One region of the Pantoea sp. GW821-FHT03E06 genome, then DNA from elsewhere that is predicted to be linked to it. Evidence: riboswitches for the same ligand, from Rfam matches in the RefSeq annotation. Region 1 holds a riboswitch; each other region holds the start of a gene.
What was found. Region 1 has a riboswitch for thiamine pyrophosphate ahead of thiC (phosphomethylpyrimidine synthase ThiC). Riboswitches for the same ligand answer to the same signal wherever they lie in the genome.
Positions count from the first base shown of each region.

Region 2: it holds a riboswitch for thiamine pyrophosphate, as region 1 does, so the genes downstream of both, AC07WB_RS22005 (FAD-dependent oxidoreductase) here and thiC (phosphomethylpyrimidine synthase ThiC) in region 1, are expected to answer to the same signal.
Region 3: it holds a riboswitch for thiamine pyrophosphate, as region 1 does, so the genes downstream of both, AC07WB_RS19970 (LuxE/PaaK family acyltransferase) here and thiC (phosphomethylpyrimidine synthase ThiC) in region 1, are expected to answer to the same signal.

Region 1 is NZ_JBWKUG010000001.1:262,366-267,233, forward strand. Features, by position in the region: gene thiE (thiamine phosphate synthase) at 1-482, opposite strand, end outside; gene thiC (phosphomethylpyrimidine synthase ThiC) at 479-2,401, opposite strand; TPP riboswitch at 2,491-2,591, opposite strand; gene rsd (sigma D regulator) at 2,830-3,336, opposite strand; gene nudC (NAD(+) diphosphatase) at 3,425-4,198, shown strand; gene hemE (uroporphyrinogen decarboxylase) at 4,238-4,868, shown strand, end outside.
Region 2 is NZ_JBWKUG010000002.1:542,960-547,827, reverse strand. Features, by position in the region: gene AC07WB_RS22020 (MFS transporter) at 1-427, shown strand, start outside; gene AC07WB_RS22015 (MFS transporter) at 877-2,187, shown strand; gene AC07WB_RS22010 (6,7-dimethyl-8-ribityllumazine synthase) at 2,285-2,722, opposite strand; TPP riboswitch at 3,015-3,134, shown strand; gene AC07WB_RS22005 (FAD-dependent oxidoreductase) at 3,263-4,207, shown strand; gene thiS (sulfur carrier protein ThiS) at 4,191-4,388, shown strand; gene AC07WB_RS21995 (thiazole synthase) at 4,392-4,868, shown strand, end outside.
Region 3 is NZ_JBWKUG010000002.1:76,363-81,230, reverse strand. Features, by position in the region: gene AC07WB_RS19980 (3-oxoacyl-ACP reductase) at 1-437, opposite strand, end outside; gene AC07WB_RS19975 (acyl-CoA reductase) at 515-1,963, opposite strand; gene AC07WB_RS19970 (LuxE/PaaK family acyltransferase) at 1,960-3,042, opposite strand; TPP riboswitch at 3,142-3,268, opposite strand; gene AC07WB_RS19965 (DksA/TraR family C4-type zinc finger protein) at 3,405-3,671, shown strand; gene AC07WB_RS19960 (hypothetical protein) at 3,719-4,837, opposite strand; gene AC07WB_RS19955 (AAA family ATPase) at 4,839-4,868, opposite strand, start outside.

The DNA.
Region 1 (4,868 bases):
ACGGTTGGCATGTCCTGCAAACGTGCCAGATGGCGTTTCAATTCCACCACGCCCTGCGGGGCTGATGGCATGTCTTTGGTTTGCGTGGGATAGATATGTCCGAGCGCAATGTAAGAAGGGCGCAGCGCGAGTGCGCGATCCAGCTCGTTATCATCATGCGTCGATAAACCTAAGCGCAATCCAGCCTGACGAATGGCCGCCAGATCGGCAACATCGAGGTCTTCCTGACCAAGATGTACGCCATAAGCATGATATTTGATCGCTAAGCGCCAGTAATCATTGATGAACAGGCGTGCGCGATACTGCTTGCCAAGTGCAATCGCCTCGCGCACTGCATCTTCAACTTCATGATCCTCGCAATCTTTAATGCGTAGCTGGATAGTGCGCACACCGGCTTCCAGCAGGCGCGCGATCCACTCCACGCTATCAACTACTGGATACAGCCCCAGTTTTGGGGCGGTGGCAGGAAAGGCGTCAGTCATACTTTTTCCTCTTTTAGGGTATCGGCAGCGTGATACAACTCGCCGCCACGATTGCGGAAGGCATCCGACATTTGCGCCATGCCCACCTCGATGGTCTGAGCTTCAACCTGTTGACGGGCGGCAAATTCGCGGACTTCCTGGGTAATTTTCATCGAGCAGAATTTGGGGCCGCACATCGAGCAGAAGTGCGCCACTTTTCCCGATTCTTGCGGCAAGGTTTCGTCGTGGTAGGCGCGAGCGGTATGCGGATCAAGTGCCAGGTTGAACTGATCTTCCCAGCGGAATTCAAAACGTGCTTTGGACATCGCATTATCGCGAATCTGCGCGCCCGGATGGCCTTTCGCCAGATCCGCAGCGTGTGCGGCGATCTTGTAGGTGATCAGCCCCTGCTTCACATCCTCTTTATGCGGTAAACCGAGGTGCTCTTTGGGCGTCACGTAACACAGCATGGCGCAGCCAAACCAGCCAATCATTGCCGCGCCGATGCCGGAAGTGAAGTGGTCGTAGCCGGGTGCGATATCGGTAGTGAGTGGACCGAGCGTATAAAAAGGGGCTTCGTGGCAGTGCTCCAGCTGCTCGGTCATATTGCGGCGAATCATCTGCATCGGCACATGGCCCGGACCTTCAATCATCACCTGCACATCATATTCCCAGGCAATTTTCGTCAGTTCGCCTAGCGTATGCAGCTCGGCAAATTGCGCCTCGTCGTTGGCATCCTGAATTGAGCCCGGACGCAGGCCGTCGCCCAAAGACAATGCCACATCGTAGGCAGCACAGATCTCACAAATCTCGCGGAAGTGGAGATACAGGAAGCTTTCGGTATGGTGCGACAGGCACCATTTCGCCATGATTGATCCGCCGCGTGACACAATGCCGGTGAGTCGTTTAGCCGTCATGGGTACATAGCGCAACAGCACGCCAGCGTGGATAGTGAAGTAATCGACGCCTTGCTCCGCCTGTTCCAGTAGCGTGTCGCGGAATATTTCCCAGTTGAGGTCTTCGGCAATACCGTTCACCTTTTCCAGCGCCTGATAAATCGGCACCGTACCAATCGGCACGGGGCTGTTACGCAGAATCCATTCGCGCGTTTCATGGATATAACGTCCGGTAGAGAGATCCATCACGGTATCTGCCCCCCAGCGCGTTGACCACACCAGTTTCTCCACTTCTTCTTCAATCGAAGAACTGACCGCCGAGTTGCCGATATTGGCATTCACCTTCACCAGAAAGTTGCGACCAATGATCATCGGTTCGGATTCGGGATGGTTGATGTTAGCAGGGATGATGGCGCGGCCGCTGGCCACTTCCTGACGGACAAACTCCGCGGTGATATTTTCCGGCTGGTTGGCGCCAAAGCTGTGACCGGGATGCTGCTGAAGCAGCACTTCACCACGAATACGCTCGCGGCCCATGTTTTCACGCAGCGCAATAAACTCCATCTCCGGCGTGATGATGCCCTGACGTGCATAGTGCAGTTGGGTAACGCAGCGACCCACTTTGGCGCGGCGCGGCTGTGGCAGATGCTCAAAACGCAAATGATCCAGGCCTTCATCTGCCAGACGCTGTTGGGTGTAACGGGAACTCAGCTGGTGAATGGTTTCGCTGTCGCCGCGCGCTTCGATCCAGTTGGTGCGCAGCCTGGTGAGCCCCTGATGCACATTGATCGTGGCTTCAGGATCGCCATAAGCACCGGCCGTGTCGTATACCGGCACCGGTTCATTCGGCTCATACTGTGGATCGTCTTTACTGCCGCCGGTGTGCGTTGGGCTCAGTTGAATCTCACGCATGGGCACGCGAATATCCGCGCGGCTGCCGGTGATCCAGATGCGTTTTGAGTTCGGAAAAGCGGTTCCCTGGAGGGAATCGATAAATTCCTGCGCCTGAGCACGTTGTTCACGACGAGAGGTTTTAGCAGACATAGCAAATTTCCTATAAAAGTTGGAAGTTGCTTGCCCAGAGTTCGGAAGGAGTAACAGATACGATAACGGCATAAGCCGACATCGTGCTGATGATATCTACTCTTGTTCCCTTCGCAGGTACTAACCTGATCAGGTTCCGCGGATCCCGAATTAACGGTCTCAGCCCCTAAGGGCACTCCGACAAGGTGTTGGGTTTTACGATATAAGCTACTTTGCTTGCCATTTTGCACCTGGGCAGTGCTCGTGGCCGTCACGTACTTCGTGTACGCTCCGGTCCCTGCGCGCTGTCCGAGTGCAAACTGGCTGCGCACGCTACGCTTATATCGCAAAACCTGACTCTTCATTTTTCTGGAAGAGGCTCATAAAAAAAGCCCATTTAGCATAAGAGGGCTTTTCTCGAATAACAAGTTTTTTACAACTGCGGGCATTCAGGCCGGGCGGGCGATGACGCTGTCATTGGCAACCGGTAGATGCGCCAGCTGGTTATCCCAGGCGAGTTGTACCAGCTTATCTTCCAGCGTGAAGCGCGATTCCAGCACTTCGCCGACTTCGGACAGCGCCTGCTGAAAATCGACACAGTTATCGTCGTTAATCGCTTGCTGCAAATGACTGTCGTAGAGCTGCATGATGCGGTCAGTGTTCGCCTCAAGTGCCGGATAAATTTGCGCGGCAGCCATTAAGGGGTTATCACCCTGCATCTCACTAATAATGTGTTCATACACGCTAAAATGACCGGTAGAAAGGTAATCCACCAGATTGTGGCAAAATGCATCCAGCGCTTGTTCATCCAGCGCGGTTAACGCATCTTTTTGTGGCTTCAGGCCAATAAGCTCGTAGTACGTGACAAGCAGCTGTCGACGGGCGCGCAACCATGAATCAACCAATTCATTTCCGCCGCCGACACGCTTTGTCAGGTCATCTAACTGGTTAAGCATATGGGGCTCCAGGTAGGTTATAGTTGTTTATTACACACTTAATATTAGAGTTTCAGCGTGCGGTTTAACGCTAAGGACAACGATTAAGATGCAACGTGAGATCTCAAGCTTAGACGCTGGATGGTGGATTGTCAGCCATGAGCAAAAACTTTGGTTACCGCAGGGCGAACTGCCGCATGGCTTATCCACCGATTTTGGACTCAGTGGCAGCCACGGCATTTTGATTGGCGAATGGCAGGGCGAAAACGTCTGGCTCGTGCGGGAAGCGCGTCCAGACAGCATGGGCTCGGTCCGCCAACTGATTGATCAAGATGTCGGTCTGTTCCAGATCGCCGGGCGCGGCGTGCAGCTGGCGGAGTTCTATCGATCGCATCGCTGGTGCGGCTATTGCGGCCATGAAATGCATATCAGCAAGCGCGAGTTCGCTTGTCTGTGTCATCACTGCCGCGAGCGCTATTACCCGCAAATTGCGCCGTGCATTATTGTGGCCATTCGCCGTGGCGATGAGATTCTGCTTGCCAATCATGCCCGTCATCGCAACAACATTTACACCGTGCTGGCGGGCTTCGTCGAAGTGGGCGAAACCTTAGAACAAGCGGTGGCGCGTGAAGTGATGGAAGAGAGCAACGTGCGGGTGAAAAACGTGCGCTACGTTACTTCGCAGCCGTGGCCGTTCCCGCATTCACTGATGATGGCGTATATGGCCGAATACGCTGGCGGTGACTTGCAGCACGACGGCAAAGAGTTGCTCGATGCCGGTTGGTATCGCTATGACGATTTGCCACTGTTGCCGCCGCCAGGCACGGTTGCGCGTCGCCTGATCGAAGATACCGTTGCCCTGTGTCGCGCCAGCGCGGCGTGAAAATGCTACACTGCCGGCCTTAGCATGAGAGAGCCTATTATGAGTGAACTGAAGAACGATCGTTATCTGCGCGCCCTGTTACGTCAACCGGTAGATGTCACGCCGGTATGGATGATGCGACAAGCCGGGCGTTATTTACCGGAGTACAAAGCCACGCGCGCTGAAGCCGGTGATTTTATGTCACTGTGTAAGAACGCTGAGCTGGCATGTGAAGTTACGCTGCAGCCGCTGCGTCGCTATGCGCTGGACGCGGCGATCCTCTTCAGCGATATCCTCACCATTCCCGATGCGATGGGACTTGGGCTTTACTTTGAAACTGGCGAAGGCCCCCGTTTCTCCCATCCGATCACCTGTCGCGCCGATGTCGACAAGCTGCCGGTACCGGATCCTGAGCAAGAGCTCGGCTATGTGATGAACGCGGTGCGTACGATTCGTCACAATCTGAAAGGCGAAGTGCCGCTGATTGGCTTCTCAGGTAGCCCATGGACGCTGGCAACCTATATGGTGGAAGGCGGCAGCAGCAAAGCCTTCACGAAAATCAAAAAGATGATGTACGCCGATCCACAAACGCTGCACAAGTTGCTGGATAAGCTGGCGGACAGCGTCATTCTTTATCTGAATGCGCAGATCAAAGCCGGCGCGCAGTCAATCATGGTGTTCGATACCTGGG
Region 2 (4,868 bases), on a different contig from region 1:
GATTATCGGCAATATTGCGGGTGGTCGTCTGGCCGATCGCGGTATTGAAAAGACGATTCGTATTTTGCTGGTGTGGTCGTTTCTGGTGCTTAGCGCCTTTGTGTTTGCTGCACATTATGCCCTGGCGGGTGCAATCAACGTGATGCTGGTTGGCACCATGGTCGCGCTGGCGGCTGTGCTGCAAATTCGGTTGATGGATGTGGCGGGAGATGCACAAACCATGGCGGCAGCGATGAACCACTCGGCATTTAATCTGGCCAATGCGTTAGGTGCGTGGCTAGGTGGCGTCACGATCTCAGCAGGTTTAGGCTGGCAGTCAACCGGTTGGGTGGGCGCGATTCTGGCGGTGCTAGGTCTGTTGATTCATGGTGTTGCGGTACGTGATGCGCGGCGGAAATCCATCACCTTTGCCCACGATAATCATTAACATCATAGGGTCGCCATGAATGGCGACCCTACTGTTTTGTAGGGTGCGCATTCATGCGCACCTGGTTAAATCATGAAAGCTTCTGCTACAAAAACGTTACAAATATCCTATTAGTCTCCCTCCGAATGTGGGAGATATGCCAGCCCGAACGATGCGAATTACTGCTCCCACCCTGGACAAATAACTACCAGACCTGTCTTGGGGTTCTGCGTTGCGCTGCTAAAAAAATAGAAAAAATTAATGGTTCTATAAGGGCGAGTACGTATTATTTCTATAAATACCAATACGATGCTTTTATAGTCACGCCAATTTGCTCGCACGATCACAGCGTAAGTAACACAATTTCTTAACATTAATTGCAGTGATTAAGATCGCAATAATTATTCCCATACTCTCTTTAATAGAAAGCCTTGAACCTAAGCAACCCGGCTTAACATGGAGAGGGCAGCATGCAAGAAAAAATCCCCGGAACGCGTTGGTATCGCGTTATCGCCCCCATTCTCATTACCTGCATCGTCTCATTCATGGATCGCGTCAACATCAGCTTTGCGCTGCCTGGCGGCATGGATCAAGATCTGGCGATCAGCAGTCAAATGGCGGGTGTGGTAAGTGGCATCTTCTTTATCGGCTACCTGTTCCTGCAAGTGCCAGGTGGACGTATCGCCGTAAATGGCAGCGGTAAACGTTTTATTGCGTGGTCGCTGGCAGCATGGATGGTGGTGTCTATCGCCACCGGCTTTGTTACCAACCATTATCAGCTGCTGGCGCTGCGTTTCGTGCTGGGTATCTCGGAAGGTGGCATGTTACCGGTAGTGTTAACCATGGTCAGCAATTGGTTTCCAGAAAAGGAGCTGGGACGCGCTAATGCTTTTGTAATGATGTTTGCGCCGTTGGGCGGCATGTTTACCGCACCGATCTCCGGCTACATCATTAACGTGCTGGACTGGCGCTGGTTGTTCATTATTGAAGGTCTGCTTTCTGCCGCTGTACTGCTGGTGTGGTGGCTGGTAATCGCCGATCGTCCAGAAGAGGCGCGCTGGTTACCCGCACGTGAAAAGGCGTATTTGCTGCGCGAACTGGCGCGTGAAAAGGCGCAACATCGCCAAAAAGCACCGCTTAGTAAAGCCCCGTTAAAAGCGGTGTTCCGTAATTCAGGTTTGATGAAGCTCGTGGCGCTTAACTTCTTCTACCAAACTGGCGATTACGGTTACACGCTGTGGCTGCCGAGTATCCTGAAAAATCTCACCGGCACCAACATGGCGGGCGTCGGCCTGCTGGCCGCCATTCCGTTTGTGGCGACAGTGCTCGGTATCTATGCGATTTCCTGGCTGAGCGATCGCACCGGTAAGCGACGTTTGTGGGTAATGGTCTCGCTGTTCTGCTTCGCTGCTGCCTTGCTGGCTTCGGTGGTGCTGCATGAGAACGTGGTTGCCGCCTATATCGCGCTGGTGGTATGCGGCTTCTTCCTGAAAGCAGCGACCAGTCCGTTCTGGTCTATTCCCGGACGTATCGCTGCGCCGGAAGTGGCGGGTAGCGCACGCGGCGTGATTAATGGGCTTGGCAATCTGGGGGGATTCTGTGGGCCGTACTTAGTTGGCATCATGACGCTGCTCTATAGCCAAAACGTGGCAATCTGCTGGCTGGCGGGTTCGCTGGTGATTGCGGGGATCTTTACGCTGTTGTTGCCAAAAGAGTGTGATATTAACCCTTCAGAACCGCGCAGACATATGAAGGACGATCGTTTGATGAGTGCCAAATAGTGAAGCTGGCAAGGTTGGCACTATTCTGAATATGAACAATAGAAAGTCAGAATAAATAAAAAGGGAATGCCTGATAAGGTGTTCCCTTTTTAACGTTTCAATCAATCGACAGATTATGAATAGCCAGCACAGCACGTGCGGCTTCTTTGCCTTTCTTGATGAAATGCTCGGTGTAGAAGTTTTCGATGACGTCTACCGGTTGGAAGTTATGCGGTGTCAATGAAACGGAAAACACCGGTACGTTAGTGGTGAGCTGCACATTCATCAGGCCATCAACCACCGCTGCTGCAACGAAATCATGGCGATAGATGCCGCCATCCACCACCAGCGCCGCGCAGACAATTGCATCGTATTTGCCGGTTTCAGCCAAACGCTTAGCCAACAGCGGCATTTCAAATGCGCCAGGCACTTCCAGCACTTTTAATTCCGCGGCAATAGATTGATCGGCTAATTCTTTTTCGAAACCTACCAGGGCATTATGGACAATTTCTTTGTGCCATCCGGCTTTAATAAATGCAATTTTAATAGTGTTCATGGTTATTTCGACATCACCTGTAATTTGTTCTTGCTCATAAAATAATGTGTTTGTATACCATATGTTACGTTTGTAATCTACCGACGCAAAACCCGTCATACTTCGAGTTGCAGGAAGGCGGCAAGTGGGTTCATCCCCAGGAGCATACTGAAGTATGTGACTGGGGTGGACACGCGCAGCCAACGCACCTGCAGCTCGAAGTATGATGGGTTTAAGTATGGAGAAGACAATTTAACCACACCCTTAATGCAGTTATTCCGCGCTTGACGGCGACCATCGCCTGCAATACAAATAGACGCGTCGGGGGAGTCTCGCCACAGAGACTGAGAGGCTAATAGCGCACTGCGCGGCTTAGCGACCCTTTGAACCTGACCCAGTTGATACTGGCGTAGGAAGACTGACAGTCTGTTAGCTTGGCTGTCTGGCGCTAAGGCAAGCTCGATCGTGGCGCCATTTCCCTTCACCTGTATCTGCGGGTCTCAGTCAACACTGAGAGGCCGATGTGAATTTCCCCTTTTTGAACATCATGGAACCTGCGCTGTGAGCCGCTGGAGCGTGCTAGGCTGCGGCGTGGCCGGCTTGTGCGTGGCAACATTATTGGCAGAGCGCGGCGAAGACGTTGAGGTGATCGACGATGCATCGCGGCGCCCGGCATCGTGGTATGCCGGCGGCATGCTGGCGCCCTGGTGTGAAGCCGAAAGCGCGCCGCGTGAGGTGATAACCCTTGGACAGCACGCCGCCGCGTGGTGGCAACAGCGCGTCAGCAGCGTTGCACATCAGGGAACGCTGGTGGTGGCGCCGCCGCGCGACAGCCAGGAGCTTAACCGCTTTGCCCGCATGACCGAGCAGCATCAATGGGTTGAACCTGGTGCGATTGAACCGGCGCTGGAAGGGCGCTTTGCGCGCGGTCTGTTTTTCGCTCGGGAAGCGCACCTCGACCCGCGCCTGGCGCTGCAGGAAGTGCGTGAGAAGCTGATTGCGCGCGGCGTAGCCTTCAACTCGCATGCGCCGAGCGGCCAGATTATCGATTGCCGTGGCATTCATGCCGCGCCCGAATTGCCGCGCCTGCGCGCCGTGCGCGGCGAGATGCTGATTCTGCACAGCGATGAGGTGCAGTTCTCCCGTCCGATTCGCCTGCTACATCCGCGTTTTCCCTGCTATCTGGTGCCGCGTCGCGGCGGGCATTTTATGCTCGGCGCTACCATGATTGAGAGCGATGACGCCAGCCCAATCAGCGCCCGCGCCATGATGGAGTTACTCAGTGCCGCTTACGCCATTCATCCGGCGCTGGCGGAGGCGCGGGTAATTGAGAGCGGCAGCGGGCTGCGTCCGGCCTATCCGGCCAATCTGCCGGATATTCACTATCAAAATCACACCTTCTATCTCAACGGCATGTATCGCCACGGTTTTCTGCTGGCACCGATGCTGGCTGAACAGCTGATGCAGCGCCTATCTGGAGAGCAATCTTATGATTATTCAGCTTAACGGGCGCGCTATCAGCACCGAAGCAAAAAGCCTGAGCGAACTGCTGATCGAGCAGCAAATTGATGTGGCCTGCGTCGCTACCGCCTTTAATGGCACCTTTGTGCCCAAAAGCCACTACGACACGCAGCTGCTGGATGAAGGTTGCCAGCTCGAAGTCTTGTCACCGATGCAGGGAGGCTAAACGATGTTTTACGATGTTGACCCACAATCGCGCTTCCTGCTCGGCACCGCCGGATATCCTTCGCCCGCCATTTTGCAGCAGGCGATTGCCGCGTCTGGCACTGAAATCATCACCGTTAGCCTGCGGCGTGAAGGTGCTGCGGGCGCGGCATTTCGTGAACTGCTGACCGGACTCAACATTCGCGTGTTACCGAATACCGCCGGCTGTCACACGGTGAAAGAGGCGGTCACCACCGCGCATATGGCGCGAGAATTGTTTAATACCGCGTGGATCAAACTGGAAGTGATTGGCCACGCCGACACGCTGCAGCCCGATCCGTTCGCGCTGGTGGAAGCGGCGCGCATTCTCAGCGAAGACGGGTTCAAGGTGTTTCCCTACACCACTGAAGATCTGATCGTTGGCGAAAAACTGCTGGCGGCAGGCTGCGAGCTGCTGATGCCGTGGGGCGCGCCGATCGGTTCCGGCCAGGGACTGCGCAAT
Region 3 (4,868 bases), on a different contig from region 1:
ATATTGACGATGCTGCCGCGCACCCGTGCGCGCATCAGCGGCAGCGCCGCCTGGCACAGGTTATAGGCGGCTTTGACCGAGCCATCGAACTGTGCCTGATAGGCTGACCACGGCGTTTCCCAGAAACGCTGGCGATGGTCGGTATCAAACACATAGGGGGCAAAGGCGTTGTTGATTACGGCATCAAGGCAGCCGGTGGCGCTGACGATCTGCTCCATCATGGCGTTGACCTGCTGCTCAGAGGTGACATCTGCCGCGATGGCTAATGCCTCGCCGCCCAGCGACCGGCACGCCTCAACCACGCTAGCGGCGGCGTCTGCATTGCGCAGATAATTGACCACCACAAAAGCGCCTTCCGCGGCGAAGGCTTTGGCAAGGGCAGCGCCAATACCCCGGCTTGCACCGGTAACCAGCACCGTACGGTTAGTGAATTTCATTAAAGGCTCCTGAAATATGGGATGTGAATCTTAGAGGTGTCTGGGTATGTATGAATGCGCGCCCTACAAAACGCATATCAGTCTGCATAGGGCGCGAATCGTTCAGCCGCCGCCTCTGCGCCCTGCTCGATCTCGGTGATAGTGACCAGATCAAGCAGGCTAAAACGGCCATCGTGATGCCAGCCCGCTTCAGGCGACGTCATGTCACCGAACGCCGTAATGCGGGTAACACCCGCCTGGCCCAGCAAAGCGGAAAGACGAAACAGTTCGGCAGGCGTTGCAGCCACGCCTGCCGTCTGGAGAACCTGGCGCTGCTGCGCTAACGCCTGTATGGCCTCCTCCAGCGCATCAACGGCGACCACTTTCAGCGTGCGTCCGAGTGCGGAAGGTAACAGCGCTTCCGCTTGTGCCACGCTCACCACCGCCCAGCCGTCGGTGGGATGGCCGTAAAGCGTTCGGCCATCCGCCAGCGCACGCATCTCTTCGCCATTACGCCATGCCGCGAGGCTGTTCATCTCTTCAATAGCCAGTGGGCGGCGCGGATGTTTACGTGCCAACGCGGCAAGTTCATGCGCGATATAGGCGGCGAATTCGTCCGATGACACCGCTCCTCCGCGCTCGACAAACAACATCTGCGGCGAGTAGCAGCCGGCCTGGTCGTAACGCATCACGTCATAAGCCACGCGTCGTGCCAGTTGTGCGCCCTGACGGGTATTGAGCGCCGAGGCGGCTACCAGCCCAACGCTGATTTTATGGCCATGCGGCAGGAAACGCGTGGTGACAGGCAAACGCTGCTGAATGGCGGCGAGCGTGTTGTTGCCACCATAGGCCAGCACCACATCCGCTTGCCGTAACCAGGTCGGCTCAGTTTCCGCGCTGCCGCCCTGCCACCAAACCACCGCCAGACACGCGCCAAGTTGAGGATCGATTTCGGCCAGCAGCTGCGCAAACCAGCTCGCCATCAGCGGTTCATTGCCGGGTAATTTGCCAATGGTGCCGGCCTTCACCAGCAAACCACAAATCAGGCTCCACAGCGGTAAGCCCGGCACATTGCCAGCCCAGATATGCAGCAGGAGTTCCGGGCCAAACGCACGGGCAAAACCGCCTTTGGGCCGTGGCTGAAAATCATCCAGCATCTGCGGATGGGCGAAGTCCTCCGCCAGAAAGCGCTTAAGCTGCGGCTGGCGAAATGTCTTGAGATAACCGGTGAGGCCAAGGCGCACCATGTCTGCGTCATAGCCCGTCACGATCGGCAGCAGCTTTTCGGCCTTAATGCGCAAGGGATGCGTGCGATCCAGCAGTCGCGCCACCGCTTCATCAATAATGGTGATGATCTGCGCCACGCTCAGCTGATGCAGATAGGCGCGCGCATTGGCGCGTACGCGGGCAGTCAGCGCGATGATTTGCGCTTCGTCCAGCGCCGGAACATCCACTTCCACGATCTCACTACCCTGACCAAATCGCAGCGTGTGCCATTGCACTTCGCTGGCGCATAAGCCCGGCAGATGCCCCGCCACTTCTTTCACGGATTCACCTGCGCGGCAGCCAGAAAATCTTCCATGGTCAGTGAGCATCCCTTTGCATCCGCGCCGTTTACCCGTCCAAGCAGGTGAAAACCACCAGGCACGATGATGCCTGCATCCTCCGTCAGCAAAGCGGAAACGGAATTGAAATGGGCCAGATCGTGATGTACCAGCACGCCAACTTCGCCATCGGGCATGTCGTCGCCGGTTAATGGGTTCACAACACGCGTGCGGATCCAGTGCGGGCCGGATTTGACCGGCGGGCAGATTTCATTGCCCTCGTCATAAAATTGCGTGCTGATTTCCGTCATGCCGTACATGTTGATGCACTGCGCGCGTGGAATGCCAAAGGCATTGGCAAGCGATGTGTAAAATGCCTCTGCGGCAACCTCGCGGGATTGGCCTTTAAATCCGCCGGTGTCAAGAATACGGCTGCCGGCGGGAAGGGAGAAACGACGCTGCTGGCGCTGCATTTCGTCCAGCAGCGGTACAAAGCTGTAGCTGGCACCCAGCAGCGCATAGGGTTCACCGCTGTGTTCAGCCTGCTCAAGCGCGGCGAATACGCGTTCCACGTCGAGGCCGTGTTCACCCACCATCACTTCACTTGCGGGTGTACCAAAGGCCTGTACCGCCAGCGCCAGGTATGTCGCCAGCGAGGAGTTCGGCATCGCGACGGTATCCGGAAACAGAATCCCCATACGAATGCGATCGACGCCTGCCATAAAGCGCTGGCGGAAATTCAGCATCATCGAACATTGCCAAACGTCCAGCGTTGGATGGTAGCTGCGACCTTTGACTGTACCGGTGGTGCCGCTGGTCATAAAAACAGCCTGCATCGCTTCGATGGGGCCACAGCTCAGGGTAAAGTCTTTGAAAGCGGTAATCGGAATCGCCGGAATATTGCGCCAGTGTTTGACCGTCAGCGGCGTGCGTCCTCGCTGGATGGCGAAGCGGCGATAGGGTTGGTTGTGGGCGAATTGATAGGCGAAGATTTCGAGGGCCAGCTGGTTGAAATCGTCATCCGAGCTGTCGCTGCGCTGGAGGAAAGCCAGCAACGTTGAGATTATTGCCGATTCGGTCATGTTCGTAGCCACCTTTGCGATTGCATTAAAACTCCCCGGCATCACCCGAAGAGCGCGAACTGTCCGCTACAAAGCACAAAGATGGAATCAGGGCGTGCAAGCCCTGCGGTTCCGCATCCCTACGCCGGTATTAGCCGGATCAGGTTCGGAGGGTCACTACGATGCCAGTAAAAAACACCAGCCGGTAGAATCTCAGCCCCCTAACAGGGCACCCCTTGGAACAAGCCGCAGTCTAGGATGGCGCCTGATGATGTGTCAATAGGAGTAAAAAGACGGCTGATGTTGCACGGCATCTTTGCCTGACCGGCATTTATTGCATGTTGCCTTATACTTAGTTCATGGCTTTGCGTAAGAGGTGAAATATGGCGGGCGGTTGGTCTGATGATGGTGCAGTAAACAAACAAATTGATGCCACGGTAGATGATGCAGTGGCACGGGCGCGCAGTCATCTCGGACACGGTGAAAGCGCCGAGTTTTGCGACGAGTGCGGCGCTCCCATCCCGGAAGCGCGCCGTGCGGCGTTAAAGGGCGTGCGTTACTGTGTAAATTGTCAGAGTAACATCGATAAAAAACAGGCGGCGATTGGCGGTTACAACCGTCGCGGCAGTAAAGATAGCCAGCTAAGGTAATCAAAAGATGATCTCCCCAACAAGAAAAGTACATACCCCCAGTGACGCTAAAATATGTCCTTTGAAAATAAAATGTCCTTTGTTAACTTTGCGAGTGGCGTGGCCGATATAACACCGTCTTCAATGGTGGTGTTGAAAAGCATTACCCTCAACTGACTATCGGTGATCGTTTCCTTTAAAATCCCCTCCAACGATTTCTTATAATTTTGATTGTATAAGTTTGACTTCGTGAGCAGGTTAGCAACATCCTGCTTATGGTTTTCATATATTTCGGCCGCATTGAAGAATGAAAGCTGGTGATAATAATCATTGGCTTTATTTAATGAGATAGATATGTCACTTGGATGATAAACAGTTTTAACACTCTCTGTGTTGATGAGGAAGATGACATCATCATTATTTTTATCAACGTAAGGATACTTATAGGGAAAAAGAAAATCTCTTTTCAAGATCGTATTGCAGTATGCACAAGAAGGAATGAAATTAGCTAACGTCAAGGAGAATAAAGAAAATACTGACTTATTATAGAAATGATCCAATTGCGCGATGGCTTCGCCTTGTTTGTCTTTTTTGTAAGTCTCGATGTACTGCCTATTACAATAAGGACAGATTGGGACATTTATTTTTTGAATAATATTATACCTCGTTTCTTTATCAATAAAAGAATAATCAAATACCTCCTCGAAATTAACGTTAATTAATTTTAATTCTTTAAGAATCAGATCATAAAACGCCCAGTACTTTTCATTACTTTTTTTGGCATCATCGATAAGATTTGCGTTTACCAGCCCAATCAGCGGAGTAATACTGTTACCTCTGAGGTCACGGTAAATGCCCTTCATTTCATGATTCTTTACATTCACAAGAGATTGGCGTTTAACATAATCAAAATACGCTTTCCCTTTGATTAAAAAATCTTTCAACAATAAATACCCGGAGATAAATAATTCTCCTTTCAACCCTTTAAGATTATTGTTGTCAAAAGGGTTAGTCAGGATAACTTCGATAAAATCATTGTCTAGCGACACATTATTTGGCAGAGTAAGTAATTTATGCTTAATGGTTAACCGCTTGCTGGCTGGTAAGGTCATCTTTTTTGAAATGAGATCGATGTAATTCTTAACGAAACTTTCATCATCAAATGGCGTACTGGCGAGATTGATCATTTCAAAGCTCCTTTTTTAATTGCGCAATACG